One region of the Rossellomorea oryzaecorticis genome, then DNA from elsewhere that is predicted to be linked to it. Evidence: riboswitches for the same ligand, from Rfam matches in the RefSeq annotation. Region 1 holds a riboswitch; each other region holds the start of a gene.
What was found. Region 1 has a riboswitch for lysine ahead of lysA (diaminopimelate decarboxylase). Riboswitches for the same ligand answer to the same signal wherever they lie in the genome.
Positions count from the first base shown of each region.

Region 2: it holds a riboswitch for lysine, as region 1 does, so the genes downstream of both, ACKA06_RS04330 (Na+/H+ antiporter NhaC family protein) here and lysA (diaminopimelate decarboxylase) in region 1, are expected to answer to the same signal.
Region 3: it holds a riboswitch for lysine, as region 1 does, so the genes downstream of both, ACKA06_RS12435 (aspartate kinase) here and lysA (diaminopimelate decarboxylase) in region 1, are expected to answer to the same signal.

Region 1 is NZ_JBJOSA010000001.1:86,442-90,835, reverse strand. It holds gene ahpF (alkyl hydroperoxide reductase subunit F) at 1-1,123, opposite strand, end outside; gene ahpC (alkyl hydroperoxide reductase subunit C) at 1,136-1,699, opposite strand; lysine riboswitch at 2,578-2,753, shown strand; gene lysA (diaminopimelate decarboxylase) at 2,872-4,158, shown strand; gene ACKA06_RS00435 (GNAT family N-acetyltransferase) at 4,214-4,394, opposite strand, start outside.
Region 2 is NZ_JBJOSA010000003.1:14,973-19,366, forward strand. It holds gene ACKA06_RS04330 (Na+/H+ antiporter NhaC family protein) at 1-1,269, opposite strand, end outside; lysine riboswitch at 1,384-1,566, opposite strand; gene yunB (sporulation protein YunB) at 1,726-2,448, opposite strand; gene ACKA06_RS04340 (HD-GYP domain-containing protein) at 2,550-3,626, opposite strand; gene ACKA06_RS04345 (YunC family protein) at 4,212-4,394, opposite strand, start outside.
Region 3 is NZ_JBJOSA010000009.1:96,636-101,029, reverse strand. It holds gene ACKA06_RS12435 (aspartate kinase) at 1-1,233, opposite strand, end outside; lysine riboswitch at 1,436-1,614, opposite strand; gene uvrC (excinuclease ABC subunit UvrC) at 1,861-3,633, opposite strand; gene trxA (thioredoxin) at 3,721-4,041, opposite strand; gene ACKA06_RS12420 (electron transfer flavoprotein subunit alpha/FixB family protein) at 4,279-4,394, opposite strand, start outside.

The DNA.
Region 1 (4,394 bases):
TTACGTGGTTGACGATTCCGGCAAGGTCGATTGCTGCTTCGACACCGGAGTTACCGCCGCCGATGACCGCTACGTCTTTGCCTTCGAATAATGGACCGTCACAGTGAGGGCAGTAGGCCACACCTTTGTTCTTGAATTCCTGTTCGCCAGGGACGCCGATATTTCTCCAGCGGGCACCTGTCGAGATGATCAGGCTTTTACTCTTAAGGACTGCGCCGTTTTCAAGTTCAAGCTCGATCATGTCTTTCTTTTCAAGGCGCTTGGCACGCTGAAGGTTCATGACATCGATGCCGTAGTCCTTCACGTGTTCTTCAAGGCTTGCGACAAGCTTCGGTCCTTCCGTCTGCTTGACGCTGATGAAGTTCTCGATGCTCATCGTATCAAGCACCTGGCCGCCGAAGCGTTCAGCTACGATCCCTGTGCGGATTCCTTTACGTGCTGCATAGATCGCTGCACTGGATCCGGCAGGTCCGCCGCCGACAACAAGGACGTCGTATGGTTCCTTGTCAGATAGCTCGCTGGCATCAGGGCCTTCAACGATTTTCGCAAGGATCTCTTCAATGGTCGTGCGTCCGCCGCTGAAGAATTCAGCGTTCAGGTAGACGGATGGAACGGCCATGATGTTCTTGTATTCTACCTCTTCCTTGTACGCAGCACCGTCAATCATCGTATGAGTGATGTTCGGGTTGAGCACACTCATGATGTTGAGGGCCTGTACAACGTCAGGGCAGTTATGGCAGCTCAAGCTGACATACGTTTCGAAGTGATGTTCGCCTTTGATGCTCTTGATCTGATCGATGACACTCTGGTCAACTTTCGGGGGTCTGCCGCTGACTTGAAGAAGGGCAAGCACCAGTGAAGTGAACTCATGTCCGAGCGGGATACCGGCGAAATGGACCCCGGTATCCTCCTCTCCGGCACGATTCACGCTGAAGCTTGGTGTTCTTGGAAGATCAGCTTTTTCGACAGTGATCCTGGGGGACATGGAAGCAATCTCTTCAACGAGAGCCACCGTGTCCTTAGATGTGACATCATCACCTGCAGAGACTTTCAGGACGATGTCGCCCTCAAGCATCTGGAGGTACTGTTCCAATTGTGCTTTAATATCTGCTTCGAGCATGATTTACTGCACTCCTTATAATTTACCAACTAGGTCAAGGCTTGGCTTAAGTGTTTCAGAACCTTCCTGCCATTTAGCCGGGCAAACTTCGCCTGGGTTGTTGCGCACGTATTGTGCCGCCTTGATTTTGCTGATTAGGATATCTGCATCACGGCCGATGCCGCCAGCATTGATTTCAACTGTTTGGATGACACCATCAGGATCGATGATGAATGTTCCGCGGTCAGCAAGACCGTCTTCTTCGTTCAATACTTCGAAGTTGCGGGATACTGTTTGAGATGGATCCCCGATCATCGCGTATTTGATTTTACCGATTTTTTCAGAGCTGTCATGCCAGCCTTTGTGTGTGAAATGTGTATCTGTAGAAACGGAATATACTTCTACGCCAAGGGCTTTAAGAGCCTCGTAGTTATTTTGAAGGTCTTCAAGTTCTGTAGGGCATACAAATGTGAAGTCTGCAGGGTAGAAGCAGAAAATGCTCCATTGACCTTTCAGGCTTTCGTCAGTGACAGTGATGAATTCACCATCTTTGAATGCTTCTGCTTTGAATGGTTTTACTTCTGTTCCGATTAAAGACATAGTGTAAATTCCTCCTAAATGATTGTAGTGATGTGATTGAGAATTATTAATACTTTATAATAATTCTAATTCGATATTCATTATTATATATGCAGGTGAAAAAGTCAAGGAAGAAGATCGTTTATTTTGCAAAAAATGCAGTTTGGTGTCGTGAATGGATGTTATGGGTTCTTCTCCCTTGTAGCGGATGCTTTTATAAAATAAGCAACGAGGATAGTTTACCCCATTCTGGATGATTGAATCATGGGAAAGCTTTCGTTAGTATAGGAAATTCGCAGGGCGCAATTGTTTTTTTATAAGGTGCAATGATGAAATGAGGGGTAGAATTATGTTTTTGAAAGGTACAAATAATATTTGAAGGGTAGAATAAGTTATTTGAGAGGCACAATTCCGGTATGAGGCAGGAAATTGACAGAATAAAGAAGCGGTTATAATGATGAAGGGCTTAATAAATAAGTGAAAAGGCATTATTTTTAATAGAAAGGCATTACGTTCTTCTCAATCATAAAAGAAAATACCCCTCTGCTTCCGAATAGAGGAAATTCGACAAGAAGTGCACAATTATTTTTTTATAAGGTACAATAATCCGATGAAGGGTAGAATTATGTACTTGAAAGGTACAAAAATCCCTCTGTAGGGCAGAATAATCTATCTGAGAGGCCTAATTCCAATGTAGGGCAGAGTATAGCCCGGTAAAAGGATAAGGTTAGGATAATAAATGGAACACTTTATATGTAAGAAGGCAATATTTTTATAAAAAAGGACAACTTTCTTCTCGATCCCCAAAAGAAAACGGCCCGCGGCCCGAATAGGGGAAATAGATTGACAATTTTTCAGCACCGGTGGTATAGTTGCTGTACAAACTAATAAACTTACTCTCTGATAATAGAGGCGCGAGAATGAGGAGTAGCTTTCCTGAGGATGATGGATCCCGGGACGGAAAGTGAAAGGCAGATCGCCGAAACGGGAAACAGCCAATCGGTTTCCTGTTGGGCTGGCATTGAACAAGTGTCAGACTGTCACAATGGTCACGTTGTGGAGAACTATTGAAGAGATGTTAATACAGAATTCTTCAGAACGTTCTTCGTTTTGATCAGGAAACCGTATGAGCATCGCTTCATACGGTTTTTTTGTGTAGTTTTTTTCGGAGGGGTTTCAGGAGGAGATTCAAGATGACAGCAATGACAACGAATGTACAGGGACAATTGGAGATCGGAGGGGTGAGCACAGGCGAGCTGACGGCAGCGTACGGCACTCCGCTGATGGTCTATGATGAGGACATGATCCGCCGCAATGCACGCGCGTTCCGCGAGTCGTTCATCGAGAGCGGGCTTGAGTTCCAGGTGGCGTATGCGAGCAAGGCATTTATGTGCAAGGAAATGGTACGCCTTGCGGAAGAGGAGAATCTGTCGCTGGATGTCGTGTCCGGCGGGGAACTGTATACGGCTCTCGAAGCGGGATTCCCGGCTGGACGGATTCATTTTCACGGCAACAATAAATCTGAGGAAGAACTCGTGATGGCGCTTGAAGCAGGGATCGGCTGCTTTGTGGTCGACAGCTTCCTTGAGCTTGAGCTTCTGCATGAGCTGGCGAAAGAGCGGGAGCAGCAGGTGAATATCCTGCTCCGCGTGACGCCGGGAGTCGAGGCCCATACACATGACTACATCATGACGGGGCAGGACGATTCGAAGTTCGGCTTTGGCATTTCGACCGGACAGGCCGACCGCGCAATGCAGATCGCCCTTTGCAAGCCGCATTACAATGTGCTCGGGATCCACTCGCATATCGGGTCGCAGATATTTGAACTTGACGGATTCCAGCAGGCGATCACCGTGCTGTCCGATTTCCTTCAAAGTGTGAGGCTCGAGTGCGACGTCACACTGCCGGTCCTGAACATCGGGGGCGGTTTCGGGGTGCGTTATACGGAAGAAGACAAGCCGCTTCCAATTTCCGAATATGTAAAAGCGATCACGGACTGCGTGAAGGAAAGCTTCGGAGAGAACGGGTATCCGCTGCCGGAAGTATGGGTGGAGCCGGGACGCAGCATCGTCGCCGAGGCAGGAACGACGCTCTATAAGGTCGGATCCAAGAAAATCATTCCTGACGTGCGCACGTATGTGTCTGTCGACGGTGGGATGACCGATAATCTTCGTCCGGCTCTTTACGGGGCGAAATATCATGCGGTGCTGGCGAACCGACCGAATGAGGAATGCACGGAGCTTGTCAGCATTGCCGGGAAGTGCTGTGAGTCAGGTGACATGCTCATCTGGGATCTGAAGCTTCCGCCGGTGAACTTCGGCGACACCCTGGCTGTGTTTAGTACCGGTGCCTACGGATATTCGATGGCTAACAACTATAACCGGATCCCGCGTCCGGCTGTTGTGTTTGTGAAAGACGGGGAGTCGCGCGTAGTGATCGAACGGGAAACGTATGCGGATCTGGTGAGACTCGACCGTTAAAACGGAAAGAACCTTTGCCGGGTTGGAAGGCAAAGGTTCTTTTTTTAGACAGGGGTCAGAGGATTTCCTTCTCCATCACCACGTTGGTGGTCTTGTATCCGATCTTTTCATATAAGCCCCGGGCAATCTTGTTATGTCCGAATACGTGCAGGCCGATTTTGTTCATCCCGAGTTGTTTCGCTTTTTCTTCAATTGCCTGCATGGTTTTTTTGCCATAGCCTTTTCCCTGGTACTCA
Region 2 (4,394 bases), on a different contig from region 1:
TACGTCTGTCGCCGCTGCAATTTCACCAGCGATCGGAAGCAGGATCCCGAAGGAGCCCCATGAAGTACCCGTAGAGAAGGCCATGATACCGGCGACCAAGAACAACAGTACTGGAAGCAGCTCGACTGGCATGTTTGATTTTTCAACCAGCCCTGCAAGGTACGTGCCCGTTTGAAGCTCATCGATCAGCGTGACGATGGCCCATGCAAAAATAAGGATATATACGGCAGGAAGCATCGATTTGATTCCTTCCACTACCGCTGTCCCGACTGCACTCCCTTCCACACCCTTCAAGCTTACTTGACGGAAGAAAAGAATAAGTGCAATCGCCAGTGCAAATAAACTGCCGTATAATAGTGACTTTGTTACATCCGTGTTTTCAAACACCGGGATGATGTCAAAGGCTCCGACTGCCTTATACCCTGTCCATAGCATCATGCCGACGGTTCCAGCGACAAGCGCAATGATCGGCCATGCCAGATCACCGACTGTCCCTTTGGAGCTGACTGGAAGATCATTTTTCAGTTCTCCCGGGATTTCCTTGTCTGGATCATACAGATTCCCTGTCGTGATTGCCCTGTCTTCATGCTCTTTCATTTTACCGAAATCAAAGCCTTTAAACGCTACTACCAATACGAGCAGAAGCGCTGCCCAAACATACAGATTCATTGGGATCATTTGAATAAATGCAGAGAATGCCGTGTACTCGGTGATGCTGTGAGTCGCAAGGATCGAACCGATGATTCCGATGATATATGCTCCCCAGCTTGATACCGGTGATACGACACAGACCGGAGCTGATGTCGAATCGATGATATAAGCAAGTTTCGCACGTGAAATTTTGTGACGGTCCGTGATCGGCCTTGCAACCTGTCCGACCGCAAGCGCATTGAAATAATCATCAATAAAAATAATGATACCTAAAACGGCTGCGAGCAGCTGCGCGCCTCTTCTGGTCTTCACGCGTTTCATCGCCCATTCACCGAATGCGCGGCTTCCGCCTGAGATGTTGACGAATGCAGTGATGACGCCAAGAATCAATAAGAAAAAGATGATGTACACATTCCATGTGTTCAATCCGCCGTCTGCGACGAAAATACCTTTGACGGCCTCCCATATCTTAGCGGCTGTACCTGTGATAGAGAAATTTGTAATAAGAAGTGCTGAAGCGATGATCCCTACACCCAGCGAGAGCAGTACGCGTCTCGTCAGAATAACCATCAGGATGGCTAAAAGGGGCGGGATGATTGAATAAATCGTGTTTTCCATAATGTCCTCCTCCTACTTGATAGGGGGGAACCATTAGCATGACAGAGGAATATAAAAAAGGTAATGATAGAGGATCCTATCATTACCTTTAATGAGTAATGTAAGTGCTCCATCACGATCTGTAGCTCCCCATTATAGAGTGTCCCCCATAATGACAGTGTTACCCTTCTTCAAGATAACCCCAGCATATATGCTTTTGACGAACATATCTGCTTCGGCAAAGGTTCCCTTTCATCTGTTGTCTCAGTTGTCATCCTCAAACAGCTTACTCTTGAACCCTGCACCTCTACCCCATCGGATTGATGATGTGGTTATAATATTAAAATTTCCTTTTTAAATATATCAAACTATCACTTTTTTGACAACTTTTAATTCGAGATGGGGTGAGGGAAGTTTTTTCCATTCTTGATTGTCGCAATTGATTTCCGTGCAAGACCTCGCTTTCCGCGGGCAGCATCAATTCGTCGGCATTTCGATTGATGGAGATGTGCCGTCGCCGCTGTTGTTGAAGAATTGCGGTACATCCAGGTGGACGGTATCCATGGCAATCAGTACATCCTGCTTGATGGTTTCGGTTTTAGTTGCAAACGGGATGATGATCTGGACGTTGACGGTAAGGGTAACATAGACTTTGACGAGGGCATTGTTGATGCCGAACTCTTCGACCGTGTGTTTGATATCCGATCGCACGTCCCCGATGGAATGGAACCTTATAGGAACTTTTGGTCCCAGGTTCCCTAGTAATGCATTGTTTGTAGCCTGACCCAGAGGGACAGAATAGACAATTCCTTCATCGGCTTTCGTCCCATCCTCGTCTATTTCAATATCCGTGATGTATTCGAGATTTTCGATATTCCCTTTTTCCGCATCTTTTAAATATAACTGCACCAAATTAGTGATTTCTCCCTGAACCCTGTTGATATTCTGTGTATTGAACCTGAGGGAGACCACCTCCCCTTCTGCATTTTTCACTTCTTCCGTTATTTCCTCCAGTTCAATTGATCCGGCCACCTTTTTGTTGATCGCTTTATTGATAACCATCGTCCCGATTCTGCTCGTCTGCGTTTCGGCATAGGCAAGCAGGGTCGGCTTCAAGCCCAGGTTTACGATCCAGAGACCAGCCCCTGTGGAAAACATGAAGAAAATGATAGTGATGATCATCACATGGCGAAAAGGCAAGGGCCCTCCTCTTCGGGGTTTGTGTGTTTTGAACTTAGACAAAAAAATCCCCCCTTACAAGCTATTCTTATGCTTCCTAAGGAGGGTTTAACGCAAAAAAATTATTTAATTTTACTAGGTGACGGCTCATAATCGACATCAAAACCTGTGATGACTTTATCAAGCTCCGTGCTTAAGTCCAATTCATAAGGAGCATACAATTCTTCCCCTTTTTCTTCGATCACGCGGATGACCGGCCTGTCTGTCACCCCTCTGTTTTGACTCGTTACAATCCCTTTTTTCTCATCATTCAATTCAACGATCATCCCGTTCGGATAAATCGCGACCGATCTCCTGAACGCTTCGATCACATTCGGATCGAATAATGAACCTGAACCTGCGTAAAGGATTTCGAGCGCTTCATGAGGGAGCATGGCTTCCCTGTACACCCGGTTGGAGGTCATCGCATCAAAGACATCAGCGACTGCGATGATCTTGGCATAAGGATGGATGTCCTCACCCTTAAGCCCACGGGGGTAACCCGATCCATCCAGCCTCTCATGATGCTGATATGCACAGTGGGCCACCAGCAGGGAGATCGTCTGCAGCTTTCTTAATATGTCAAAACCGTGCTCGGTATGTTTCTGGACTTCCACGAATTCTTCTTCTGTCAATCTGCCGGGCTTCATGAGAACCTCTTCCGATACAAGCATCTTTCCAACATCATGAAGAATCGCACCGATGCCGAGCTCTTCAAGCTGTTTTTGGGAAAGATTCAGTTCGATCCCGATTGATAAAGTATATAACGTTACATTGAATGAATGATGAAATACGTAGGAATCATAGGAAAAGACGTCTGTAAGGACAGTCAGCAGCTCATCATTTCCTTTAACTTCCTTCAACACAACATCGATTATACTCTTCAGCTGTCTTGCACTTTCCTCTATGACATTCAAACTCCTGGGCATCTTCGCCTCATTGATCCGGCTGAGTACACTTTCTATATTGGCGACCGCTTCCTGCCTGACTTTTCCAGGTACGGATTCAGTCACTTTAATCCCGTTGGATAAAGCATCTTCAATATAGACATACCTGATGTTAAGCTCCTGCAGCCTGCGAATCATCCGCTCTGTGATTGCCACGTTCTGCTGGATCAGTGCATGACCCCTTACATTATATACAGTTGTCGCCATAACCATTCCAGGCCTCAAAGCCCTAGTTGATATCAGCCTCATAGAATTCTCCTATGTAATTCTTTCAATTTTCGACATTTTTTACTAGTACCTCCATTATAAAGGATAAAAAGGGCGTTGCAACCTGAATTTATGCAAAAAACAGGAAATATTCATGAAAGAATATTAAGGGGATTATTTTTGGGATGGAGTTTATAGGGTGGAGATTGCAGCTATTTGGTTTTGGGGCTTATCGGGGGAGCGGGTAGGAAATGTGGATTATGGGTAGTGAATATGGATGGTGAGGAGTGTGGATTGGGGTGGATGGTGAGCAGATAATGGTTGGTGGCGCGGGATGATACAGTGACGGGTATTAAACGCTGCAACATAATGGTTTTGATAATATATTTCTATTTTTGATAATAAAAGGTTGGTTTTTGATAATATATCCTGATTATTGATAATAACCGGGCTGTTTTTGATAATATAATTTTCCAATGTCCGATAATACCCCTCCCCCGGCCGTAATTCCACCATGAAAAGTCTCCCGCCGGACCCTAAAACACAAAAAAGCCCCCATGCACCCGGCACAGAAGCTTTATCCAAACAAAATCATAACATTTTCAACAGCGCATCGCGGCCGACGGTACCTGGAATGATTCCTCGGTTTTCCGCTTCGATTGTGACTGATTCAAGCGGTGCATCGAGAAGCTGATCAATCGTTTTGACCCCTACCGCCCTGCCGGCAATGATTCCCCGGTCACTCAGTTTTTCATTGAGCAGTCCCACATCCAG
Region 3 (4,394 bases), on a different contig from region 1:
TGTCACTTCTTCTACTTTGACAGCATCCAGTTTGAACGCCGTATGTAACACTCCTGCTGCTTTTTGCATATTCACCTGATCCACCACGGCCGACACCTTGATTTCAGATGTGCTGACCATTTTGACGATGATGTCATTTTGAGCAAGGACCTCGAACATTTCTGCCGCCACTCCCGGGTTCGAGATCATTCCGGAACCGACGATTGATACCTTGGCAAGATCTCGTTCATGCTCGATATGCGTGAAGCCGAGCTCATCCTGATTCTTCTCCAATACAGACAGGGCTTCTTCAAGGTCATGTTCCTTGATTGAAAAAGATAGATTCGTTGTATCCTTGTCTGTCTGGCTCTGAATGATGATGTCCACGTTCAGATGATTCCTGGCCAGGGTTGTGAATACGGACGATAGGCCTGTCAATGCGTTCCCGAGCCCGAACACTGTCACCCTTACGATTTCATCTTCAAATGCGACTCCTCTTACCACCAAATTCTGTTCCATGCTTGCTTCCTCCTCAATGTACGTACCTTCGACTTTTTCAAGGCTTGATCTCACTTCCAGCGGGATTTGATAATTTTTCGCAAACTCGACAGCCCTTGGATGAAGGACCCCTGCCCCCAGATTGGCAAGCTCGAGCATTTCGTCATACGAAATCGATGGCAGCTTCCTTGCACCCTTTATATATCGGGGATCGGATGAATAGACCCCGTCCACATCTGTATAAATATCACACCGGTCTGCTTTCAGTGCAGCCGCGATTGCCACTGCGGTCGTGTCAGATCCCCCGCGGCCGAGCGTAGTGATTTCACCTGAAGGCGTCATACCCTGAAACCCTGCTACGATCACGACTTTTCCGCTTTCCAGCTGTGCTGTCATCTTTTCTGTATGAATATTGATGATGCGTGCGTTGCTGTGGACGGATTCCGTCTCGATCCCCGCTTGCCATCCAGTGTACGAAATGGCTTCCTGACCGGCCTGAATCAGCGCCATTGTCAATAGTGATATGGTTACCTGTTCCCCAGTCGACAACAGCATATCCATTTCCCTTTTACTTGGGCGTGAAGTGATTTCCCTTGCCATTCCTACTAGCGCATCCGTTGTTTTCCCCATGGCGGATACGACCACGACCACGTCATTTCCCCGATTCTTCTCTTCTAAAATTCTTGACGCAACATTTTGAATTTTTTCGACAGATCCTACAGATGTCCCGCCGAATTTTTGAACGATAATACTCACAGCTTCTCCTTCTTTCTCTTTGAGTGTAGAAATAGAATCTTATTTTTTGAAGAGAATCATCTGACTACTGTTGAGATCCCGCTGCAGCGAGGATATTGTTTCATCCTTCTGCAGTCCCATGCCTGATAATAAAAAAAGCAATGAGATGGAGGTCTCATTGCTTATGAACTTAAAGTAAAAAATACTGATCCGTTCATCGGCATTGTGAGATAGCTCTCCAAGATTGATTCATCTTGACAATCCTGCATTTCTTAAACGCAGGACCAGCGGGATTAGTATGAGTCCAATACCACTTCGGCGAATCTCCCCTTCCCAGACATCTCATCGGAGCCCATACTCCTCTTTGCCTGTACTCTTGAAGTTCGCACCTCTATCACCACTTTTGAAAGTGATAATGTTTTAAATTATCGATAATTATAGCACACGAAAAAATTGGAAGCAATGAGGTTTTTATAAAATTGCGATAAATTTTTTGGGTCATTCGGGTGAAACGAACGTTTCACCCGCTTTTCAGCGGAGCTGAAAAGTCCCATATCAAATAAGAAAGCCTGGACCAAGCTCGCTTGGTCCAGGCTTTCTTATTTGATATGGGAAATGAACCAACAAATTAAACGTTATCCATATACCCTATTCGTTTAGTTTCTCATGCAAAACTTTCGCCACTGATTCAGGGATTCCGATGTCCTGAAGTTCCTCTGCCGTTGCTTCTTTCATTTTTTTCATGGAGCCGAAGTGTTTGAGAAGCTGTTTTTTGCGCTTTGGTCCGATTCCGTCGATGTCGTCGAGGATGGATTGGAAGGCGCTTTTTCCGCGCAGCTGGCGGTGGAATGTGATAGCGAAACGGTGGACTTCGTCCTGGATTCGCTGGAGCAGGTAAAATTCCTGACTGCGTTTTTCCAGGGGTACGATCTGCAAGGGATTTCCGTATAGGAGCTCGGATGTCTGGTGTTTATCGTCCTTGGCAAGGCCGCCTAAAGGTATATCAAGTCCCAGCTCATTTTCAAGCACTTCACGGGCCGCTTCGATCTGGCCTTTTCCTCCGTCGATGATGATGAGGTCCGGAAGCGGAAGACCATCCTTCAATACCCTCGAGTACCGTCTTCTTACCACTTCCCGCATCGAGTCATAATCATCCGGGCCTTTGACGGTCTTTATCTTGTATTTCCGGTATTCTTTTTTAGCAGGCTTTCCATCCACGAAGACGATCATCGCTGATACCGGAGCGGAGCCTTGTATATTCGAGTTATCGAATGCTTCGATCCGGAACGGGGTATAGATCCCCATCTGTTCGCCGAGACTTTCAATCGCTTTGATCGTCCTCTCCTCATCTCGCTCGATCAGGGCAAACTTCTCATCAAGCGCCTGCTTGGCATTTTTCTCCGCCAATTTCACCAGCTCTTTTTTCTTGCCCCTTTTCGGCTGTGTGATCTTCACTTCAAGGAGTTTCATGGCGAGTTCTTCGTCAATATCCTCCGGCAGAAAAATTTCTCTCGGCTTGAAATGGTTTGCTTTTGAATAAAACTGGCCAAGGAATGTCAGGAATTCATCTTCAGGTTCGTTGTAAAGAGGGAATAATGAAACATCGCGTTCAATCAATTTACCCTGCCTCACAAAGAAGACCTGCACACACATCCAGCCTTTATCGACGGCGAAACCAAACACATCCCGGTCTGTAAAGTCGGTCATCGTCATCTTCTGCTTTTCCATCGTTGCTTCTATATGAAGGATTTGATCCCGGAATTCCTTTGCCCGTTCAAACTCAAGATTTTCAGAAGCTTCCTTCATTTTTTCCGAAAGCTCTTTCTTGATTTCTTTGTATCCTCCGTTGAGGAATCTCGCAATTTCATCCGTCATTTCCCTGTACGTTTCTTTGCTCACTTCTTTTACACAAGGGGCGAGGCACTGTCCCATATGGTAATAGAGGCAGACGCGGTCAGGAAGTGTGGTACATTTACGCAGCGGGTAAAGTCGGTCAAGCAGCTTTTTCGTTTCATTCGCCGCACCCACATTCGGGTAGGGGCCGAAATACTTTCCTTTTCCCCTCTGTACCTTGCGGGTCGTAATCAACCGCGGATGACGCTCATTGGTCAATTTGATGAAAGGGTAACTTTTGTCATCCTTTAACATGACGTTGTATTTCGGGTCATACTTTTTAATCAGATTCATTTCGAGCACAAGGGCTTCAAGATCTGAAGATGTCATGATATATTCAAAGTCTTCTATTTCCCCGACTAGCCTTTGTGTCTTCGCATCATGGGAGCCCGTAAAGTATGACCGGACCCTGTTCTTCAGTACTTTTGCCTTCCCGACATAAATAATCGTGCCCTGCCTGTCTTTCATCAGATAGCAGCCGGGCTGATCCGGCAGCAGGGCAAGTTTATTGGTAATGACAGAATTCACGTAGTTCCCCTCCCTTCTTCTATCATAACCGAAGGAATAAGAAAAGCCGAGGCACCATGCCCCGGCTTTTCAATCAATCACTTCTCATTAAGCATGTTTATTCAATAATTCAGCAAGAGCTTCTTTTGGTTGGAAACCGATTACTTTATCCACTACTTCGCCGTCTTTAAGAACAACAAGTGTAGGGATGCTCATTACGCCGTACTTGCCAGCTGTTTCCTGGTTTTCATCAACGTCCACTTTGACGATTTTCACTTTGTCTCCCATTTCGCTGTCAAGCTCTTCCAATACAGGAGCGATCATTTTACAAGGTCCGCACCAAGGTGCCCAGAAGTCAGCCAGTACAAGTCCAGAGTTTGTTTCATTTACAAAGTTTTGGTCAGTAGCATTTGTAATTGCCATAAGTATATGCCTCCTAATTTCATGAAATCTAACGTAAGTATATCACCGATAAAAGGGCTGTGCTATAAATCTGCTCGTTGGTAATATACCCTTCCGAAAACGTTCTATGCAATGCTTCAGAAAATACACTTTTAAAACCTCTGTCGGAATACAGGGCGAAAAAATAAGGAGTAGCCGTCTGGCTACTGCCTTATTTTCTTATACTATTCATTTACCCGTGGATGTGTTTTTAAAACGTCCGGTTTATGAAGATGAAACTTTAAGTTTCTTGAACTCTTCCGTGAGCATCGGCACGACTTCAAAAAGGTCGCCCACGATTCCGTAGTCTGCCACGTTGAAGATGTTCGCTTCAGGATCTT